3 regions of the Pseudomonas sp. IT-347P genome follow, and region 3 is predicted to be linked to each of the others. Evidence: predicted binding sites of a transcription regulator. Region 3 holds the regulator's gene; each other region holds the start of a gene.
What was found. Region 3 encodes sigma-54, which starts transcription at its own class of promoters, with help from an activator protein. Its sites were predicted from a motif close to ANTGGCATNNANNTTGCTNT; they were not measured.
Positions count from the first base shown of each region.

Region 1: a site for sigma-54 is predicted at 4,766-4,785, ahead of flgB (flagellar basal body rod protein FlgB). Genes of this name have one in related genera too.
Region 2: a site for sigma-54 is predicted at 4,477-4,496, ahead of ACM6IV_RS25510 (pilin). Genes of this name have one in related genera too.

Region 1 is NZ_CATKPQ010000057.1:5,548-12,991, forward strand. Features, by position in the region: gene ACM6IV_RS22450 (flagellar brake protein) at 1-726, opposite strand, end outside; gene ACM6IV_RS22455 (flagella synthesis protein FlgN) at 815-1,282, opposite strand; gene flgM (flagellar biosynthesis anti-sigma factor FlgM) at 1,331-1,657, opposite strand; gene flgA (flagellar basal body P-ring formation chaperone FlgA) at 1,806-2,567, opposite strand; gene ACM6IV_RS22470 (chemotaxis protein CheV) at 2,651-3,583, shown strand; gene cheR (protein-glutamate O-methyltransferase CheR) at 3,630-4,457, shown strand; gene flgB (flagellar basal body rod protein FlgB) at 4,826-5,233, shown strand; gene flgC (flagellar basal body rod protein FlgC) at 5,237-5,680, shown strand; gene flgD (flagellar hook assembly protein FlgD) at 5,696-6,421, shown strand; gene flgE (flagellar hook protein FlgE) at 6,450-7,444, shown strand, end outside.
Region 2 is NZ_CATKPQ010000058.1:264,860-272,303, reverse strand. Features, by position in the region: gene ACM6IV_RS25525 (DUF748 domain-containing protein) at 1-2,782, shown strand, start outside; gene ACM6IV_RS25520 (DUF2845 domain-containing protein) at 2,782-3,078, shown strand; gene ACM6IV_RS25515 (BON domain-containing protein) at 3,348-3,704, opposite strand; gene ACM6IV_RS25510 (pilin) at 3,999-4,430, opposite strand; gene pilB (type IV-A pilus assembly ATPase PilB) at 4,656-6,356, shown strand; gene ACM6IV_RS25500 (type II secretion system F family protein) at 6,359-7,444, shown strand, end outside.
Region 3 is NZ_CATKPQ010000044.1:51,285-58,728, forward strand. Features, by position in the region: gene ACM6IV_RS16485 (class II fumarate hydratase) at 1-337, shown strand, start outside; gene ACM6IV_RS16490 (hypothetical protein) at 365-805, shown strand; gene ACM6IV_RS16495 (superoxide dismutase) at 807-1,418, shown strand; gene ACM6IV_RS16500 (ZIP family metal transporter) at 1,449-2,342, shown strand; gene ACM6IV_RS16505 (HPr family phosphocarrier protein) at 2,381-2,656, opposite strand; gene rapZ (RNase adapter RapZ) at 2,672-3,529, opposite strand; gene ptsN (PTS IIA-like nitrogen regulatory protein PtsN) at 3,532-3,996, opposite strand; gene hpf (ribosome hibernation-promoting factor, HPF/YfiA family) at 4,009-4,317, opposite strand; gene ACM6IV_RS16525 (RNA polymerase factor sigma-54) at 4,391-5,884, opposite strand; gene lptB (LPS export ABC transporter ATP-binding protein) at 6,072-6,797, opposite strand; gene lptA (lipopolysaccharide transport periplasmic protein LptA) at 6,797-7,342, opposite strand; gene lptC (LPS export ABC transporter periplasmic protein LptC) at 7,329-7,444, opposite strand, start outside.

The DNA.
Region 1 (7,444 bases), on a different contig from region 3:
GCGGCGTGCTTCCCGCTGTAACTGATACACGAAACGCTCAACGTTGCGCGCTGCCTGACCACTGATGTTGTGGAAGCGCAGGCCGGCAAAAGTGATGTTGAGTTTTTCTTCAAAGTGCAGATAGCGCAGTTCGACGGAAATCGGCTGATTACCGAACAGCGGCGGGGCGATCAATCGGTCATAGACCTGGCCCAGTTGCAGACGGTCAGTGATATCGCCGTCGAAACGGAACTTGCAACCGGTCGCAGAGATATCCAGCAGCTTGCCCTGCAGAGGCGATTTGAGCTTTTCCCCGCCCAGCTCAACGCTGACCAGATCGGTCAGTTTCAACGCAGCCCGGAAGGCATTGCGGCGCTGGTGATAAACCACTTCGGTCGGCAGCTCGCCGGTGTAGAAGCGATCACCGTCGGATTCCTCGATATTCAGCTTGCCGGTGCATTCCCAGGCAATACGCACGCCATCATGAAAGCCTTCAACCTTGAACGGCTCTCCGGCCTGCAGAAAACGTTCGCCATCACGCGGGATCATCTCGTCCAGGGCGATCGAAGCGCTGTCGCGGTCGACTTTGATCAGATAGCTCTGGAAGCGCTGACTGCGCTCATGAAAGGTAATGATCAGCGGATCGTGGCTGTCTTGCAGCTGGCGCAGGTTGCTGGAGATTTCCAGTGGCGTGGTGAGCACCTTAGGGGGCTGCGGAGCATCATCCGCGCTGAGGGCGTTGGACACGGTTTATCAATCTCCAGACAAAATATGACGACTAGCCAGCATTTTGCCAGCATGTTTCGCAGGTAGATAGTGCTGGCGCATCAACGGCTCATGCCTGGCTGAGCGGACGCGGTGTGGCGGGTTTGGCAAATGTACCGCTGGCGTTATACAGGGCCGGCGCCTCACCACCGGTGAGGATCTTCAGCTGATTGGCCGTGGCGGCCTGCTGGATCTGGATCGACTGGCCATTCTTGAGGTTGGCCGCCTGGCACTGGGCAATCAGGTCGGTCAATGCGTCGCCTTGCGTCAGCAACTGGTCGCCAATGCTCGATTGGCTGGCCAACTGCGCCAGACCTGTACGGTCGGTCGGCAAATTGAGGCTGGCGAGGATTTCACTGCGCTTGCGGCCATGCTGTTCAAGCAGAATGATCAGTGCCTGTTTGTGCGCCAGAATTTCTTCCAGCAACGGCATGTCGCGACCGTGCAACGCGAGGGATTCGGTTTGCAGTAACTCCAGCAATTGTTGAGCTGGAGCAAAGTCGTCGTTGATCAATTGCAATAAGTTAGTGTCGTGCATGGCTGGCCTTGGGTTTTAAGCGTCCAAAAGCCTGGCGCCGGCAAAAGCCTAGCGCTGGGCTTCGAAGTTGAGCAGTTTGCTGGCTACACGGTTGCTGTCGACTTTATAGCTGCCATCGGCAATCGCGGCTTTCAACTCGGCCACACGGGCTTTGTCGACAGCAGGTTGATCGCGCAGCTTGTCAGTGACCTTCTGCAACTGTTGAGCCTCATTGCTGAGGTGTACCGATTCCCCGCTTTTTGCGGTACTGGCCGGTTCGGCCTGGGTATTCAGCGGCGCAGAGGTGCCGGTTTCGGCGGTTTCCTTGGCGTTGCTGGTACGTGTACTGCCTGTAACTGACGAGGAGCTGTTCAAACGGCTGAAATCGATGACCATGATAAAAACCTCTGGGAATTTGGACGCTTGCCATGTTTTCGGCCATCCCCTGGAAAACTTTAGGCACATTTGCAATGAGCCTTGCATGCGCCGGCGCGTGTCCTGCTGCGGCACAGTTTAGGGAACAGCCGGGGCCAGCGCCAGTTTTCTACATCGCCACTTCCACTTGGCCCGGCGCGGTGACTTGCGCCTTGATGACCCGTTGCGAGTTGAGGTTTTTCACCCGGATCTGTTCTTTCAAACCGCCATTGGCCAGCGCTTCGCCGGGCATGCGCACGGCGAGTGTGCCGCTGCGCGCGGTGATCACGACTTGATCGCCCTTGCGAATGACTTCCGCCTGTTCCAGATGAACCAGGGTAATGACCTGATCGGCTACCGTTGGTCGGGTCAATTTTTGCCCGATCGCTTCGTCAACGGAGGTCAGAAAGCCCTGGTTGATCTGACTGATGTCGCGCTCCCGCAAGGTCACGTCCTGCGGCTCTATAATCCCGGCCCGTTTGAGCGGGCGCGTAGTGGTTACGATCTCGCGAAACAGGCGGACTTGAGCGGGCACGAACACGGTCCAGGGCGAGGCGCCCTCACAGCGAACCTTCACGGTAACCCGGCCCAGCGGACGTGCTGGGCTCTCCAAAGTGGCTGTCAATTCCTTGTCGCACATAGGCATGCGCATACGGGGATCGAGCTGGTTTACTTCGATTTCGTAACGGCCTTCCGTTTGACTGGTAGCCAGATAGTCTTCTACGGTGAATTCAAGAAAGCCCTGAGTGACGCCGATAAGCATGTCAGGCAAGGTAACCGCATCAGCAATGGCAGGGCTGCCAGCGAAAAAGCAGCAAATGGCAGACGCAGCACAAAACCCTCTGCGGAGAGGTGATGTCAGGCGTCGAAAAAATGTCGTTTGAGCGTTCATGCAAGTTAAAAAGCAAGCGCCGTGCCGTTTAGCAATGAATGTGCGTCGCAACAACACTTGGCGTTGGTGTAGGAGTCTGGGGCATGGCTGGTGTAATGGATTCGGTGAACCAGCGCACGCAACTGGTGGGGCAGAATCGCCTGGAGCTGTTGTTGTTCCGTCTTGACGGTCAGCAGCTCTACGGAATCAACGTGTTCAAGGTACGGGAAGTGTTGCAGTGCCCGTCGCTGACGTTGATGCCCAAGTCCAGTCCTGTCGTGTGCGGGGTGGCAAATATCCGGGGGGCGACCATTCCGATCCTTGATCTGGCGATGGCCACCGGTTCCGGAGCGTTGAAAGACAAGAACAACCCGTTCGTGATCATCACGGAGTACAACACCAAGACGCAGGGTTTCCTGGTCCGCTCGGTGGAGCGCATCGTCAACATGAACTGGGAAGAGATTCATCCACCACCCAAGGGCACGGGTCGCGATCATTACCTGACCGCTGTGACTCGGGTGGACAATCAGTTAGTCGAAATCATCGACGTCGAGAAAGTGCTGGCCGAAGTTGCGCCGACACCGGAAGCGATTTCGGTGGGCGTGGTCGATGTCGAGACCCAGACCAAGGCACTGTCGTTGCGTGTCTTGACGGTCGATGACTCGTCGGTGGCGCGCAAGCAGGTCACGCGTTGTCTGCAGACCATCGGTGTCGAAGTGGTGGCGCTGAACGACGGCAAGCAGGCGCTGGATTACCTGCGCAAGCTGGTCGATGAGGGCAAGAAGCCGGAAGAAGAGTTCCTGATGATGATTTCCGACATCGAGATGCCGGAGATGGACGGGTACACCCTGACGGCGGAAATCCGCGGCGACGCACGCATGCAAAAGCTTCATATCATCCTGCATACTTCGTTGTCGGGGGTATTCAATCAGGCGATGGTCAAGAAAGTCGGTGCTGATGACTTTTTGGCCAAATTCCGTCCTGATGACCTCGCATCCCGGGTAGTCGACCGGATCAAAGCAGCAGATATCAGCTAGGCGCGTTTTGCTCCTGGCGGTCAACACGATTTAAGAGGCGGCATCATTGTCTACGGGTAATTTGGATTTCGAACAGTTCCGGGTCTTCCTGGAAAAAGCCTGTGGCATTCTGCTCGGTGAAAACAAGCAGTATCTGGTCTCGAGCCGTCTCAACAAACTGATGGAGCAGCAAGGCATCAAGTCCCTGGGTGAGCTGGTTCAGCGCATCCAGACCCAGCCGCGCAGCGGTTTGCGCGAGCAGGTGGTCGATGCCATGACGACCAACGAAACCCTGTGGTTTCGTGACACCTATCCGTTTGAAGTCTTGAAGAACAAGGTACTGCCGGAAGCGATCAAGGCGAGCCCCAACCAGCGCCTGCGGATCTGGTCGGCAGCCTGCTCGTCGGGTCAGGAACCGTATTCGCTGTCGATGTCGATCGACGAGTTCGAGCGCAGCAATCTTGGCCAGTTGAAGATGGGCGTGCAGATCGTTGCCACCGACCTGTCGGGCAGCATGCTCAACAACTGCAAGACCGGCGAGTACGACAGCCTGGCCATCGGCCGTGGCCTGTCGCCGGAACGCCTGCAACGCTATTTCGACCCGAAAGGGCCGGGACGCTGGGTGATCAAGGCGCCGATCAAGAACCGTGTGGAATTTCGCTCGTTCAACCTGCTCGACAGCTATGCCGCGCTGGGCAAGTTCGACATCGTGTTCTGCCGCAACGTGTTGATCTACTTCTCTGCCGAAGTGAAGAAAGACATCCTGTTGCGCATTCACAGCACGTTGAAGCCGGGCGGTTATCTGTTCCTTGGCGCCTCCGAAGCGTTGAACGGTTTGCCGGATCACTACCAGATGGTTCAGTGCAGCCCGGGGATCATTTACCAGGCGAAATGATTGCAGTAGCAATAAAAACGGGAGACCCCAAAAGGTCTTCCGTTTTTTTGTGCCTGAATTATCTCCCAAACCACCAAAAATCCCCTTGTGGGAGCGGGCTTGCTCGCGAAGGCGGTGTGTCAGTCAATATTTGGTTTTCTGATACGCCGCCTTCGCGAGCAAGCCCGCTCCCACAGTTGTCCGGCGGTGGTAGTGAGGGAGGAGGCAAGCGGCAGAAAAGCGGCATCCAGCGGAAACCGGTTGCCGCTTTTCTGGCATTGCCGCTTTGCCGACTCCCGGCAAAGCCCCGGTTTATGGGGCTTTTATGGTTTGGCACGGCGCTTGCTAAAGCTCAGTTACGAAAAACCGGTCACCTGAAGGTTCCCGACATGAGCATCAGCTTCGATAAAGCGCTCGGCATTCACGAAAAGGCATTGGGCTTCCGCGCCCAGCGTGCCGAAGTACTGGCCAACAACATCGCCAACGCCGATACCCCGAACTACAAGGCGCGGGATCTGGACTTCTCCAAAGTGCTTGAAGCACAGACCCAGAAAAACGCCAACGGCACCATCGCCCTGAACATGACCAACAGCCGTCACATCGAAGCTGAAGGTCTGGGCAACGGCGACGAATCGCTGCTGTATCGCACGCCGATGCAACCTTCGATCGACCAGAACACCGTGGACGCCCAACTGGAACAGTCGAACTACGCGGAAAACGCCGTCGGCTTCCAGGCCAGCTTCACCCTGCTCAACAGCAAATTCAAAGGGCTGGTGTCAGCCCTGCGCGGAGAGTAATCCATGTCCCTGTCCAGCGTTTTCAACATTGCCGGCAGCGGCATGAGCGCACAAACCACGCGTCTGAACACCGTGGCCTCGAACATCGCCAACGCCGAAACCGTTTCATCGAGCATCGACCAGACCTACCGTGCCCGTCACCCGGTGTTCGCCACCATGTTCCAGGGCGGTCAGAACAGCGGCAGCAACTCGCTGTTCCAGAGCCAGGATGCGGCCGGTCAAGGCGTACAGGTACTTGGTGTGGTTGAAGACCAGAGCAACCTCGAAGCGCGCTATGAGCCGAACCATCCGGCGGCCGACGCCAAAGGCTACGTCTACTACCCGAACGTCAACGTGGTGGAAGAGATGGCTGACATGATTTCCGCGAGCCGGTCGTTCCAGACCAACGCCGAAATGATGAACACCGCCAAAACCATGATGCAGAAGGTACTGACCCTCGGTCAGTAATAAGGGGCGACTGCCATGAGTGTTTCCGATACCACCAGCAGCCTGAGCATGAATGACATCCTGGCGAACTCGTCGAAAAAGACCAGTTCGACCACCGGTGGCATTGCTTCGGCGACCAACAGCGCTACCGGCGGCCAGGCACTGGGCAAGGATGCGTTCCTGCAACTGCTGGTCACCCAGCTGAAAAACCAGAACCCGCTCGATCCGCAGGACAACAGCGCCTTCGTTGCGCAGTTGGCGCAGTTCAGCAGCCTTGAGGGGATTACCACCCTCAACAGCACCGTCAGTTCGCTGGCCGGCAACTACAACTCGTCGCAAGCCTTGCAGGCGTCGTCGCTGGTTGGCCGCAACGTGATCGTGCAGACCAACACAGTTCAGCTCGACGATCCGAGCAAAGGCATGACCGGCTCGGTCACCGTTCCGTCGTCGATCGCCGGCGGCACCGTCAGCATCACCGACAGCAGCGGCGCGGTGGTTCGCACCATCGATCTGGGCAGTCGCGCCGCAGGCAATGCAAGCTTCACTTGGGACGGCAAGGACAAGGACGGCAATCTGGTCAAGACCGGTACCTATACCGTCAAAGCCAACGCATCGATCAATGGTACTTCGACCGATATGGCGACCTATCTGCCGGCCACCGTCACCAGCGTGACGATCAGCCAGACCGGCGGCGAGCTGATGCTCAACCTGTCCGGCAAGGGCACGGTTGCCCTGTCCAAAGTACAAACCATTGGTATATAGAGCCGACTAACCGGCACAGGAGTGGAATATGTCTTTCAATATCGGCCTTAGCGGTCTCTATGCAGCCAACAAACAACTGGACGTGACCGGCAACAACATCGCCAACGTTGCGACTGCCGGTTTCAAATCGTCCCGTGCAGAATTCGAAGACGTCTACTCGGCCACTCGCCTGGGTAGTGGCAGCAAAGTGATCGGTAACGGCGTGCGCCTGGCCAACGTGTCCCAACAGTTCACCCAGGGTGACATCAACAACACCGGTAACGTGCTGGACATGGGTATCAACGGTTCGGGCTTCTTCACCATGAGCAACAACGGCTCGGTGTCCTACACCCGTGCCGGTACGTTCAAGGTCGACAACGCCGGTTACATCACCAACACCGACTACACCTCGCGCCTGCAGGGTTACGGTGTGGACGCCAACGGCAAGATCATCAACGGTGTATTGACCGACCTGAAGATTGATACCTCGAACCTGGCGCCGAAATCGACTTCGTTGGTGACTTCGAGCATCAACTTGAACTCGACTGCGCCGAAGATCGACGACACAGTGGCGGCCGGCAAGTTTGATCCGAGCAAGCTTGAGACGTACACCAAAAACTTCAGCACTCCGATCTATGACTCGCAGGGCAACTCGCATGTTATGGATCAGTATGTGGTGAAAACCGGTGACAACACCTGGAAGGTGTACACACTGGTAGACGGTCGCAACCCGGATGCTACCGGTAGCGATCCGAAAACCACTCCGCCGGTGGCCTCCACCATGACCTTTGACTCGGCGGGCAAACTGATCCAAGTCAGTACGCCAAGCACCTTGCCGGCTCCGGCGCCGAACCCAATTATCAGCAGCGACCTGACGCTCAAAGGTTGGGTGCCGGGGAATGTGGTCAATGGCACCTTTACGCCTAACGGTGCGGCTGCCAACCCGGCCGGTATTACCATTTCGATGGCCAAGACCACTCAGTACAACGCTGACACCGCGCGTTCGATTCCGACTCAGGACGGTTACGCCACTGGCCAGATCAC
Region 2 (7,444 bases), on a different contig from region 3:
CGAACTCAACCCGTTCAGCCTTGAAGTCACCCTGTGGGGTCTGATCATCGGCGAGCCGGGCAAGGAGCAGGTGGGTTTCGATCGCTTGTACGCCGACCTGCAAATCGACAGTCTGTGGACCAAAGCCCTGCATCTGGCGAACATCGAGCTGGACAAGCCGAAGACCGAAATCCTGTTTGCCAAGGACGGCAAGCTCAACCTGCTCGGTCTGTTCAATGTGCCGGCCAGCGAGCCGACACCGGCCGACCCGGACGCCAAACCCTTCCCGTTGCGCATCGATAACATCAAACTGGCCAGCGGTGTGGTGCACTTTCAGGACGTGCGCCCGAGCGAGCCCATCGAGTTTCTTTACGACGACCTCAGCTTCGAACTGAAAAACCTCAGCACCCTGCCCGAAGACAGCGCCGACATGACCCTGATCGCCATCGGCCCGGCCGGTGGGCGAATCGACTGGAGCGGTAATTTCAGCCTGATCCCGTTCACCTCCGAAGGCACCCTGAAAGTCACCGACGGCAAGATGAAAGCTTTCTGGCCCTACGTGCGTGACTCGGTGCCTTTGGTGCTCGAAGACGGCGTGATCAGCCTCAGCACCGACTACAAACTCAATCTGTCGAAAGAAACCGAACTGCTGCTGAACAACGTCGCGGTGAGCATCGCGCCGTTCGCCATCAAGGCTCCGGACGGGCGCCCACTGGCTAAACTTGAACGCCTCGACGTCAGCGAGACCTCGCTGGACCTGGCCAAACAACAAGTGGTGGTCGGCAAAATCCGCAGTAACAAACTGGAAACCTGGGCGGCGCTCGAAGCCGATGGGCAACTGGACTGGCAGAAACTGTTCGCCAGCCAGCCATCGAAACCGGCCGCCAAAGCTGCTGCCGAACCGGCGAACACCCCGGCAGCCGCCGACTCGCCGAAAACACCGCCTGCGCCGAGCAAGCCATGGCAAGTGCTGCTCAAAGATGTGCAATTGCGTAACTACACCGTGCATCTGGCCGATCGCTCTGCAACGCCTGCGGTGGCGCTGGATATCACGCCGCTCAACGTCGATCTGCAGGATTTCGACAGCCTCAACGGTTCGCCTTTCAAGCTCAAGCTCGATGGCGGCGTGGGCAAACAAGGCAAAATCACGGCTGATGGCACGGTCAATCTGGCCCCCGTCAACGCCCAGCTCAACGTCAAAACCCAGGACATCGACCTGCGTGTCGCGCAGTCCTACATCAATCCGTTCATTCGCCTGGAACTGCGCAGCGGCATGCTCGGCAGCGATCTGAAGGTCAACCTCAAGAGCACCGAGCCGCTGGCCCTCAGCGTTACCGGGCGCGCGCAGATCGATCAACTGCACACCCTCGACACCCTGAAAACCCGCGACTTCCTCAAATGGCAGCAGGTGGTGGTCGAAGGCCTGAACTATCAGCACGGCGACAGCTTGTCGATCGACAGGATCAACCTGTTCCAGCCGTATGCGCGGTTCATGATCAACGATGATCGCACCACCAACATCGATGACCTGCTGATCCCGCAGCCCGCCGACAGCGGCACCAAAACCACAGCGGCGAAACCGGCCAGCAACGAAAAACCGCTGGGCATTCACATCGGTGGCATCGCCATCAACGATGGCTCGGCCAACTTCGCCGACTTCAGCCTGACACCGAACTTCGCTACCGCCGTGCAGCAACTCAATGGCCAGATCGGTACCATCGACAGCCGCCAGGCGAAACCGGCCAGCGTCGACATCAAAGGCAAGGTCGACCGCTATGCACCGGTGACCATCAAGGGCGCGGTCAATCCATTCGACCCGATGGCCAGCCTCGATATCGCCACCAGTTTCAAACGGGTCGAGCTGACGACACTGACGCCCTACTCCGGCAAATTCGCCGGTTACCGTATCCGCAAGGGCCGCCTCAACCTTGACCTGCATTACCTGATCACCAAGGGCCAGCTCAAAGCCGAAAACAAAGTGGTGGTCGAGCAATTGCAGCTCGGCGAGAAAGTCGACAGCCCGGATGCCGTGAGCCTGCCACTGAAACTGGCGATTGCCTTGCTCAAGGACGTCGACGGTAAGATCTCCATCGAGTTGCCAGTGACCGGCGACTTGAACAACCCGCAGTTCAGCGTGATGCCGATTGTCTGGCAGACCTTGCGCAACCTGATCGTCAAAGCCGCTGCCGCGCCCTTCAAAATGATTGGCGGGCTGATCAGTGGCGGCAGTTCGCAAGACCTTGGCACCGTGTCGTTTGCCCCGGGTTCCAGCGAGTTGAGCAAGGATGCCGAAGCGGCGCTGGTGAAACTGTCCCAAGCGCTGAAGGAGCGCCCCGCCCTGCGCCTGGAAATCGAAGGCACCGCGGCCAAAAGCAGCGACGGCCCATTGCTCGCCGAACAGCGCCTGGAACGCGAATACCAGTACAACTACTACAAGATGCTCCAGCGTCGCGGCGATAAAGTCCCGGCGCAGGCGTCGTTGCTGCAAGTGCCGGACAGCGAGAAAGGCCCACTGCTCGAAGGCATCTACCGCACCCGTCTGAAAACCCAGCCGCCGGCCGAATGGAAGGATCTGGGCAAGGAAGAACGCACGGCGAAGCTGCGCGAGGGCGTGATCAAGTTCTGGAGCAGCAGCGACGTGCTGTTGCGTCAGTTGGGTCAGGACCGAGCCAGCAGCATCAAGGATTATCTGGTCGATAAAGGCAAGCTGGCAGACGACCGCGTGTACTTCATCGATGCCAATCTCGGTGAAGCCGAGAGCGATGGCCGCGTGGTCACGCAAATGCATCTGGATGCCGAATGATGAAACTGCAGTGGCTGGCCTTGATCGCAATGACCTTCGCGGCCAGCCACGCCTCGGCCTCCGATACGCTGCGCTGCGGCAGTCAACTGATCAGCCTTGGCGACCGTGCCAGCGAAGTCGTGCAAAAGTGCGGCGAACCGGTCAGCCGTGATGTGTTGGGCTACAAGCGCAGCGCCAACCGTCGCGAGGAGTTTCAGGTCGAGGAATGGACCTACGGTCCGAGCAACGGCATGTATCAATACCTGCGCTTCGAAGGCAATCGTCTGCGGCAGATCAACAGCAAACGCGGCGACTAAACCAACACCAAACCCCTGTGGGAGCGAGCCTGCTCGCGAATGCGTCGTGTCAGTCGAAATCTTCGTCAGCTGACAGACCGCATTCGCGAGCAGGCTCGCTCCCACAATTGTTTTGTGTTGTCTCTGAAATAGAACAGGCCCCGACACAAGTGGCGGGGCCTGTAATGGTCACATCCGTGTGACCCTTCGCATGAACTCTAAAGTTGCGGCAGACGTATTGCTCGGCCCGTCTGTCGCGTCTTCTCCCGGTCCAGGCGAGAAGTCATGCCTTACTCGGCTTTCAGGCCGTCAGCGGAAACCGCTTTGACGCCTTTGATTTTTTTGGCGATTGCTACAGCGGTAGCTTTTTGCGCATCAGTTACTGCAGTAGTCGACGACAGCGATACTACGCCTTTGTTGGTTTCTACTTTGATGTCAGTACCTGGAATGCCTTTTTCGGTAACCAGGTCAGCTTTGACTTTAGTGGTGATCCAAGTGTCAGAAGTAGCTTCTTTAGCCTGGGTGACTTCACCAGCGGCCAGAGTCATTGGAGCCTGGGTAGCCTGAGTGGATTGGGCGAATGCACCGGAAGCCATGGTCAGGGTCAGCGCGGTAGCAGCAGCGGCAGTGATAGCGAACTTCTTCATACGAGTAACTCCTGTTTTTCTGGAAAGTCTGCTGGTTGTCTTGTCAGCAGGGTTACCAAGGTAGTTGCGAACGCTGTGCCAACTTTTTGTTAAGCACAATATCCTTAAAAATCAGTATGTTACGTATATGCTAAATTTCCGGAATCATGCAATTTGCATGAGTTGCGCGATATTCACATGCAAGTTGCGGTTTTTTGGAAAGTTCCTAAGACGCTGAAATTATTGAAGCTTTTGAGAAGCACTCACAATGAAAAATGCCCCGCATTGCGGGGCATTCGGCTGTCCATCAACACATCAGGTACCGCTGGCAGTACAGCCTTTTGGCGAATAGTCCGGTGCAACGGTCGTACCGCAAGTCCATACGCCCGCACCGGTACCCGAGGAACGAGTAAGGGTGATGGTTTTATCCAGCACCGGGCCTGGCGCGTTTTTAATCGTGCAGACGATTGTCCCGGCACCCGTGGACGCAGTACCCGATGCAGTGACGGCGCAATTGGAGGTCGTGACGGTCGCGGCACCCGCTACAAGTGTCAGTGTCGGATCAGTGCCCTGATTGATGGTGTCTTCGAACGGCACTTTCAATGCGCTGATCTCAGCGAGCCCTGCCGTCACCTTCGACCGCGCCTGATACTTGGAATACTGCGGCAAGGCAATGGTCGCCAGAATCCCGATGATCGCCACCACGATCAGCAGCTCGATCAGGGTAAAGCCTTGTTGTTTTTTCATAGACACGCTCCATGCATGAGTCGAATTCTCATGATCTGAAAGAGATTGAGCATAGGCCATGCCAAGGCCCGCAAGCCCCGTCCATTGGGCGCAATCGGCGAGCGATGCCGTTTCCTACAGCCTGCAACCGCACTATCTGACACTTTTTGTCACCTGCACCCGCCGTGTTTGGCGCTGTCACTTGACTAGGCTATAAGTCATGAACGGCAAGCGTGCGGAATCCCCATGAATGACATCGCTCTGAGCGGTCTGGCCAAGCAATTGGTGCAGGCCGAACTGCTCACGGAAAAAGGCGCCCAGCAAGCCTGGCAACAGGCCCAGCGCAATCGGCTGTCGCTGGTCAGCTATCTGGTGCAGAACAAATTGGTGAAAAGCTCGCAGGTTGCCGAGATCGCCTCCGAGCATTTCGGCATGGCCTTGCTGGATCTCAATTGCCTGGACAAGGAAACCCAGCCTAAAGGCCTGGTCAGCGAAAAACTGGTGCGCCAGCATCACGCCCTGCCTTTGTGGCGGCGCGGCAACAAGTTGTTCGTGGGCATCTCCGACCCGAGCAACCATCAAGCAATTAACGATATTCAATTCAGCACCGGGCTGAGTACCGAAGCCATTCTGGTCGAGGACGAGAAACTCACCGATGCCATCGAAAAATTCTTCGACACCCAGGCCAGCGGCCTTGAGGACATGGCCGATGTCGATCTCGACGGGATCGATGTCGAATCCATCGACGACAGCAAACAGGACGCTATCGGCGGCCTCGACGCCGACGATGCGCCAGTGGTGCGCTTCGTGCACAAGATGCTGCTCGACGCAATCAAGAGCGGTTCTTCCGACTTGCACTTCGAGCCTTACGAGAAAAACTACCGGGTGCGGGTGCGCACCGACGGCATCCTGCGCGAGGTCGCCAAGCCGCCGATTCAACTGGCCGGGCGTATTGCCGCACGCCTGAAAGTCATGGCCAGCCTGGATATTTCGGAACGACGCAAACCCCAGGACGGGCGAATCAAGATGCGCCTGTCGAAAAGCAAGTCGATCGACTTCCGGGTCAACACCCTGCCAACCCTGTGGGGCGAAAAAGTGGTGATCCGGATTCTCGACCCGTCCAGTGCGCAGATCGGTATCGACGCCCTCGGTTACGAGCCAGAGCAAAAGGACTTGTACATGGCCGCTCTCAAGCAACCACAGGGCATGATCCTGGTCACCGGCCCCACCGGTTCCGGTAAAACCGTGTCGCTGTACACCGGCCTGAATATCCTCAACACCGTCGATATCAACATCTCCACCGCCGAAGACCCGGTGGAGATCAACATGGAAGGCATCAACCAGGTCAACGTCAATCCCAAACAGGGACTCGACTTTGCCCAAGCGCTGCGTTCGTTTCTGCGCCAGGACCCGGACGTGATCATGGTCGGTGAGATCCGCGATCTGGAAACCGCCGAGATCGCCATCAAAGCCGCGCAGACCGGTCACCTCGTGCTCTCGACCCTGCACACCAACAGCGCCGCGGAAACCCTGACACGCCTGCACAACATGGGCATTCCCGGCTTCAACATCGCCACCTCGGTCAGCCTGATCATTGCCCAGCGCCTGGCGCGCAAACTTTGCAGCCACTGCAAGAAACCCATCGAGATCCCGCGCGAAACCTTGCTCAAGGAAGGCTTCCCCGAGGAACGCATCGGCCATTTCACGATCTACGAGCCGGTCGGTTGCGATCACTGCAACGGCGGTTACAAGGGACGCGTGGGGATTTATGAAGTGGTGAAAAATACAGCAGAGCTGCAACGCTTGATCATGGCCGAAGGCAATTCGCTGGAAATCGACACACAGATGCGCCGTGACGGTTTCGACGACCTGCGCACCTCCGGTTTGCGCAAGGCCATGCAAGGCATTACCAGCCTTGAAGAAATCAACCGGGTCACCAAGGACTGAACATGGCCGTCAAGGCAGCAAAGATCAGTATTTATGCCTGGGAAGGTACGGACAGAAAAGGCAGCAAAGTCACCGGTGAGTTGAGCGGACAGAGTCCGGCGCTGATCAAGGCCCAACTGCGTAAACAGGGGATCAATCCCGGCAAGGTGCGCAAGAAGTCCGCGTCATTGCTGAGTTTTGGCAAACGCATCAAGGCCCGGGACATCGCCCTGTTCACCCGGCAGATGGCGACCATGATGAAAGCCGGCGTGCCGCTGTTACAGTCGTTCGACATCATCGGCGAAGGCTTTGAAAATCCGGCCATGCGCAAGCTGGTAGACGAGGTGAAGCAGGAGGTCGCGGCCGGTAACAGCTTCGCCGCAGCCCTGCGCAAGAAACCGCAGTACTTCGACGAGTTGTATTGCAACCTGGTCGATGCTGGCGAGCAGTCTGGCGCCCTCGACACCCTGCTCGAACGCGTCGCGACCTATAAGGAAAAAAGCGAAAGCCTCAAGGCCAAGATCAAGAAAGCCATGACCTATCCCACCGCTGTGGTGCTGGTGGCCGCGGTTGTTACCGGGATCCTGCTGGTCAAGGTGGTACCGCAATTTCAGTCAGTGTTTTCCGGTTTCGGCGCTGAACTGCCGGCGTTCACCCTGATGGTGATCAGTCTGTCTGAATTCATGCAGCAATGGTGGTGGGCCATTCTCGCTGCGTTGGTCGCGGCCATTTTCGGTACCCGCCACGCGCTGAAAACCTCCCAGGCCTTGCGCGATCGTAAAGACACCTGGCTGCTGAAGCTGCCATTGGTGGGCACGCTGATGTACAAGTCTGCCGTGGCGAGATTTGCCCGAACCTTGTCGACCACATTTGCCGCCGGTGTGCCGCTGGTGGAGGCACTCGACTCGGTGGCCGGCGCCACCGGCAACGTCGTCTTCAAACGCGCCGTGCTGCGCATTCGTCAGGACGTTTCCACCGGCATGCAGCTGAACTTCTCGATGCGCAGCAGCGGCGTTTTTCCCATCATGGCCGTGCAGATGACGGCGATTGGCGAAGAGTCCGGCGCCCTGGATGAAATGCTCGACAAGGTTGCAGGCTTTTACGAAGAA
Region 3 (7,444 bases):
CGGCAATTTCGAACTGAACGTGATGCTGCCGATCATCGCGCAGAACCTGCTGAGCAGCATCGAATTGCTGGCCAACTCCAGTCGCCTGCTCGGTGACAAAGCCATCGCCAGCTTCAAGGTCAACGAGTCGCGTGTGAAAGAAGCGTTGTCGCGCAACCCGATTCTGGTCACCGCGCTCAACCCGATCATCGGTTACCAGAAAGCCGCTGAAATCGCCAAGCAGGCTTACAAGGAAGGTCGTGCGGTGATCGACGTCGCCCTGGAACACACTGATCTGTCACGCAGCCAACTGGAAGAGTTGCTCAATCCCGAGAAACTCACTGCCGGCGGCGTGTAAACCCTGCAATCGCTTTGGAGGCTCACCATGGAGCACTGGAAACGCACGATCGAACGGGCCAATCGCTGCTTCATGCTGGGCGAGCTGATCGACGCCCGTGAGGCTTACCTGCAAGCCCTGGCCCTGGCGCAAGTATTGTTCGAACGCTGGGCGGATGCCGACGAAGCGGTGGCGGCTTGCGTCATCTCCCATCACAACCTGGCGGATCTGCACTTACGCCTGAATCAGCCGGAGGAGAGCGCCGAATACCTCTGCGCCATCCATCAACGCCTGTTGCAGACCATGCAGGACGAACGTCTGCGCCCGGCCCTGCGTGAAGCGGCGCTGCGCCAGAGCAGCAAGACCTATGTCGAACTGCTGAATTTCATCAGCGAGCACGGCGAATATCCGCGCACCCAGCGCCTGCTGCACCCCGATACCGGCAATGCGCGTCGCGCGCCTGCCGCCCATCACCATGGAGTCCATTGAAATGGCTTTTACCTTGCCTGCCTTGCCTTACGCCTACGACGCCCTCGAGCCGCATATCGATGCGCAAACCATGGAGATCCACTACACCAAACATCACCAGACTTACATCAACAACCTCAACGCCGCTGTAGAAGGCACTGAGTACGCTGAATGGCCGGTGGAGAAACTGGTCGCCAGCGTTAAGGATCTGCCGGAAAAACTCCGTGCTGCAGTGATCAATCAGGGCGGCGGTCACGCCAACCACTCATTGTTCTGGGAAGTGATGGTGCCCCACGGTGGCGGTAAACCTGACGGTGCGCTGGCCAAGGCCATCGATGAACAACTGGGCGGTCTCGACAGCTTCAAGGAAGCTTTCACCAAAGCCGCGCTAACCCGTTTCGGCAGCGGCTGGGCTTGGCTGAGCGTGACCCCGGAAAAGCAACTGGTGGTGGAAAGCAGCGGCAATCAGGACAGCCCGTTGATGAACGGCAACACGCCGATTCTCGGCCTCGACGTCTGGGAGCACGCCTACTACCTGCGCTATCAGAACCGTCGCCCGGAATACATCAACGCGTTCTACAACGTGATCAATTGGCCTGAAGTGGCTGCGCGCTTTCAGGCCGCGCTGGTTTAAGTCTTCTATAAAAACAATCCAAGGCTGACTATGGGCACTGAAACACTGGCGATCGGAAGTGGGCGTATGTTTCGTTACGCAGTGGGCTCGCTATTGCTGTTGGCGGGCATGACCTTGCTGGTCGCTCACGGACTGGAATGGCTGAATCTGCAGCCGAGGCTGGCGCGGGCGTTGCAGGGTGGCGCGATCTGCGCCCTCGGTACGGCGCTCGGTGCGGTGCCGGTGCTGGTGATCCGGCGCATGCCCCAGGCTCTCAGCGATACCTTGCTGGGTTTCGGCGCCGGGGTAATGCTCGCGGCGACGGCGTTTTCGCTGATCGTGCCGGGCATTGCCGCCGCCGAAAGCCTCGGGCTGACCCCGTGGGGCGCCAGTGGCCTGATCTGCTTCGGTATCATGCTCGGGGCGTTCGGGTTGTATCTGGTTGATCGCAAGGTGTCCGGCGCGTCCCCGGAAATGCTGGTCGGCACTGTCGAGCATCCAGTGATTCCGCCAAGGATCTGGTTGTTCGTGTTCGCCATCATTGCCCATAACATTCCGGAAGGCATGGCGGTTGGCGTTTCGGCTGGCGGCGGCATGGCGGATGCGGACAGCCTGGCCATGGGCATCGCTTTGCAGGATGTGCCGGAAGGTCTGGTGATTGCCCTGGTCTTGGCCGGGGCGGGGATGTCGCGGGTGAAGGCATTTCTGATCGGTGCGGCGTCAGGTCTGGTTGAACCGGTGTTTGCGTTTTTGTGTGCGTGGCTGGTCAGTCTGGCGCAGGTGTTGTTGCCTTTAGGGCTGGCGCTGGCGGCAGGGGCGATGTTGCTGGTGGTGACCCACGAAGTGATTCCCGAGTCGAGACGCCATGGTCATGACAAGCTGGCGAGTCTTGGTTTGTTGATCGGGTTTTGTTTGATGATGGTGATGGATACGGCGCTGGGCTGAATGAAGGTGAAGAGGGAGCAAGCTCCCTCATTGGCGGATCAACCGCCTTCATCGAAGTAGTTGTTGATCAGCTCCACCAAGGCATCCATGGCCTCCTCAGCCTGTTCACCTTCGGTGCTCAAATGGATTTTGGTGCCCTTGCCGGCCGCGAGCATCATCATCGCCATGATGCTTTTACCGTCCACTGCTGTCTCGGGCGTGCGACCGACTCTAATCGTCGTCTCCGGAAACTTGCCGGCCACGCCGACAAATTTAGCCGATGCCCGGGCATGCAGACCCAATTTGTTGATGATTTCGATTTCACGAGCAGGCATCGCGGAGTGAATCCTTTAAGTGAGGTCGCGGTGGCGAACCTGGACGTTCTTCAGGGTTTTCTGCAGGGCCTGACCCAGGCGTTCGGTCAGGTAGACAGAGCGGTGATGTCCGCCGGTGCAGCCAATGGCAATGGTGACGTAGGCGCGGTTGCTGGCGGCGAAGCGCGGCAGCCACTTGTGCAGGTAGGCGAAGATGTCCTGATACATTTCTTCGACATCCGGCTGTTCCGCCAGATATTCGGCCACCGGCGCATCGAGGCCTGACTGCGCGCGGAGTTCCGGTTTCCAGTAAGGATTTGGCAGACAACGCACATCGAAAACCAGATCGGCATCAACCGGCATGCCACGCTTGAAACCGAATGACTCGACCAGAAACGCGGTGCCCGGCTCCGGCTGATTCAGCAGGCGCAGCTTGATGGAATCGCGCAACTGGTACAGGTTCAGATTGGTGGTGTTGATCTTCAGGTCAGCGAGATCGGCGATCGGGCCGAGCAGGGCGGTTTCATCCTGAATCGCCTCGGCCAGCGAGCGATTGGCATTGCTCAGCGGATGACGACGACGGGTCTCGGAAAACCGTTTGAGCAGGGTTTCCTCGTCAGCGTCCAGATACAGCACATCGCACTGGATATGCTTGCTTCTGGCGTCTTCAAGCAATTCGGGGAAGCGTGACAGATGGCTTGGCAAGTTGCGCGCATCGATCGACACGGCCACCAGCGGTTGCGCCAGTTCAGTGTGAATCAGGGCGCGCTCGGCCAGCTCCGGCAGCAATCCCGCCGGCAAGTTGTCGATGCAGTAGTAACCGTTGTCCTCAAGGACGTTCAGGGCGGTACTTTTGCCCGAGCCCGAACGGCCACTGACGATGATCAAACGCATGATTAATGCCCGTTCTGCTCGTCCAGTACGACCTGGTACAAGGCTTCGCTGCTCGGGGCGCTGCGCAGTTTATCGCGTACTTCCTTGCGATCGAGCATGCTGGCGATCTGACGCAACAATTCCAGGTGCGCATCGGTTGCGGCTTCCGGGACCAGCAAAACAAACAGCAGGTCCACCGGCGCGCCGTCGATGGCGTCGAAATCGATAGGGGCTTCAAGGTGCAACAGCGCGCTGATGGGCGACTGGCAACCCTTGAGGCGGCAGTGAGGAATGGCGATGCCGTTGCCAAAACCGGTGGAACCGAGTTTTTCACGGGCAATCAACGCCTCGAAGACATCTTGCATCGCCAGATCCGGCACTTCGCGATGGATCAGGTTGGCAATCTGTTCGAGGGCTTTTTTCTTGCTGCCGCCCGGCGCGTTCACTTGGGAACGGCCGGGGGTCAGGATGGTTTCAAGTCGGATCATGGATTAGGGATGTTAACGACCGGTTGCGCCCTGAAGGAGGCTCTGGGTCTTTTCCTTATGCTTTTTGAGTTGGCGATCCAGCTTGTCGGTCAGTGAGTCGATCGCAGCATACATATCAGTATCTTCTGCGTTGGCGACCACTTCGCTGCCGGGTATATGCAAGGTGGCTTCGATTTTCTGCTTCAGCTTTTCGACGCACATCGTGACTTGCACGTTGGTGATCTTGTCGAAATGTCGCTCCAGTCGTTGGAGTTTTTCCTCGATGTAGGAACGCAGAGGTTGGGTCACTTCCAGTTGGTGTCCACTGATGTTGACTTGCATACAGCTTCTCCTTCGTTGCCAGTGCATAAAGCGGCAGGCCGAAAAGCCTGCCACTGGAACGCTGTAACGTGGCTTACATCAACCGCTTGCGTTCGCTCGAAGGCGCGATCCCGAGGGATTCGCGGTACTTGGCGACGGTGCGGCGAGCCACCTGAATGCCTTGTGCCTCCAGTAAACCAGCGATCTTGCTGTCACTCAACGGCTTTTTCTGATTTTCCGCGGCAACCAGTTTTTTGATGATCGCGCGGATCGCTGTGGACGAGCATTCGCCGCCCTCGGAGGTGCTGACGTGGCTGGAGAAAAAGTATTTCAACTCATAAATACCGCGCGGGGTATGCATGAATTTCTGCGTGGTCACCCGGGAAATCGTCGATTCGTGCATACCGACCGCTTCGGCGATGTCGTGCAGGACCAACGGCTTCATGGCTTCGTCGCCGTACTCCAGAAAACCGCGCTGATGCTCGACGATCTGGGTGGCTACTTTCATCAGGGTTTCGTTACGGCTCTGCAGGCTCTTGATGAACCAGCGGGCTTCCTGCAATTGATTGCGCATGAAGGTGTTGTCGGCGCTGGTGTCGGCGCGGCGGACGAAACCCGCGTACTGGGCGTTGACGCGCAGGCGTGGCACCGACTCCTGATTGAGTTCGACCAGCCAGCGCTCGTTGTCCTTGCGCACGATGACGTCGGGGACAACGTATTCGGCTTCAGTCGATTCGATTTGCGAACCCGGGCGCGGATTGAGGCTCTGCACCAGTTCGATGACCTGACGCAGCTCGTCTTCCTTGAGCTTCATGCGTCGCATCAACTGGCTGTAATCGCGGCTGCCGAGCAGATCGATGTAATCGCTGACCAGACGTTTCGCTTCAGCCAGCCATGGCGTCTTGGCGGGTAACTGACGCAATTGCAGCAGCAGGCATTCACTAAGGTTGCGCGCGCCGATACCAGCCGGTTCGAATTGCTGGATGCGATGTAGAACGGCTTCGATTTCGTCGAGTTCAATGTCCAGTTCCGGATCGAACGCCTCGAGGATTTCCTCGAGGGTCTCGTCCAGGTAGCCCTGATTATTGATGCAATCGATCAGGGTGACGGCGATCAGGCGATCGGTGTCGGACATCGGTGCGAGATTCAGTTGCCACAGCAGGTGGCTCTGCAGGCTCTCGCCGGCGGAGGTGCGGGTGGTGAAGTCCCACTCGTCATCATCGCTGCTGGGCAGGCTACTGGCGCTGGTCTGGTAAACGTCTTCCCAGGCCGTGTCGACTGGAAGCTCGTTGGGGATGCGTTCGTTCCATTCACCGTCCTCGAGGTTATCTACCGTCGGCGCGGTTTCCTGATAGGAAGGTTCCTGGATCTCGGTGTTGGGCTTCTGTTCGGCGTTGTCGGCCATGGGGTCGGAATTGTCGAAGTCGTCGCCTTCTTCCTGGCGTTCGAGCATCGGATTGGATTCCAGAGCCTCCTGGATTTCCTGTTGCAGATCCAGGGTCGACAATTGGAGCAGGCGGATGGCCTGTTGCAGCTGCGGTGTCATCGTCAGCTGCTGGCCCATTCTCAAGACTAGCGATGGTTTCATGGCAGGGGCTTAACACCTTATTCGCCGGCGCTATGCGCCATCCACTACAGGGCGCCGAAGCGCCAAACTTAAGCAAATTATATGCCTGAAACTGAAGTGTTTGCCTAGAGCGCCGTAACAATTAAAGCGGATTAAATCCTGCTTGAATCGATACAGCGCCCGGGCGGCGCACCGGGCACTGTTGCGCTTACAGGCGGAACTCGTGGCCCAGATACACTTCCTTGACCAGATCGTTGGCCAGGATGGTTTCTGCGTCGCCTTCAGCGATCAGTTGACCATCGTTGACGATGTAAGCGGTTTCGCAGATATCCAGCGTCTCACGGACGTTGTGGTCGGTGATCAATACACCGATGCCTTTGGCCTTGAGGTGGTGGATGATCTGCTTGATGTCGCCAACCGAGATCGGGTCGACACCGGCGAATGGTTCGTCGAGCAGGATGAATTTCGGTGCGGTCGCCAGAGCGCGGGCGATTTCCACCCGGCGGCGTTCACCACCGGACAGGCTCATGCCGAGGTTGTCGCGGATGTGGCTGATGTGGAATTCCTGCAGCAGGCTTTCCAGCTCCTTGCGGCGGCCGGCCTTGTCGAGCTCCTGACGGGTCTCGAGGATGGCCATGATGTTGTCGGCCACCGACAGTTTGCGGAAGATCGACGCTTCTTGCGGCAGATAACCGATCCCGGCCTTGGCACGACCGTGCATTGGCTGGTGGCTGACGTCCAGATCGTCGATCAGCACGCGGCCCTGATCGGCCTGTACCAGCCCGACGATCATGTAGAAGCAGGTCGTCTTGCCGGCGCCGTTCGGGCCAAGCAGGCCGACAATCTGGCCGCTGTCGATCGACAGGCTGACGTCACGCACGACCTGGCGGCTTTTATAGGCCTTGGCCAGGTGCTGAGCTTTCAGAGTTGCCATTACTGGGTTTTCTCGTCGGTTTTCTTCTTCGGCTGGATCACCATGTCGATGCGCGGACGCGCCTCGGTGACCTTGCTGCCGGTAGCGCGACCGGCGCTGGCCAGTTTCTTCACGGTGTCGTAGACGATTTTTTCGCCCTGAGTGACGTTGCCGTCTTTGTCGACGACCTTGGCCTTATCGATCAGCACGACGCGGTTTTGCTGGGCGTGATATTGAATCGTCACGCCGTAGCCTTGAACCGGTTTGGTGTCACCCTGGGTTTGCAACTGCTCGAAGTAAGCCAGATTGCCCACGGAGGTCACCACGTCGATATCGCCATTCGGCGCGCGAGTCATGGTGACGGTGTTGCCTTTAACGATCATCGAGCCCTGGGTGATGATCACATCACCTTTATAGGTCGCGATGCCGTTCTTGTCGTCCAGTTGGGCGTCGTCGGCCTGAATGCGGATAGGTTGCTGCTGATCGTTCGGCAGAGCCCAGGCGCTCACGCTTCCCAGTGCTGCGCCCAGACTGAGCAAAATAGGGAGGGTTTTAACGAGCCTCATACTGTCCTCTTACGTTCGATTGCAGGTGTATCCTGCTGTCCTTCAGGTACGCTTTCATTCCGACGCCAGTCGATACGCCACCAGCGCCCTCGATTCTAACGG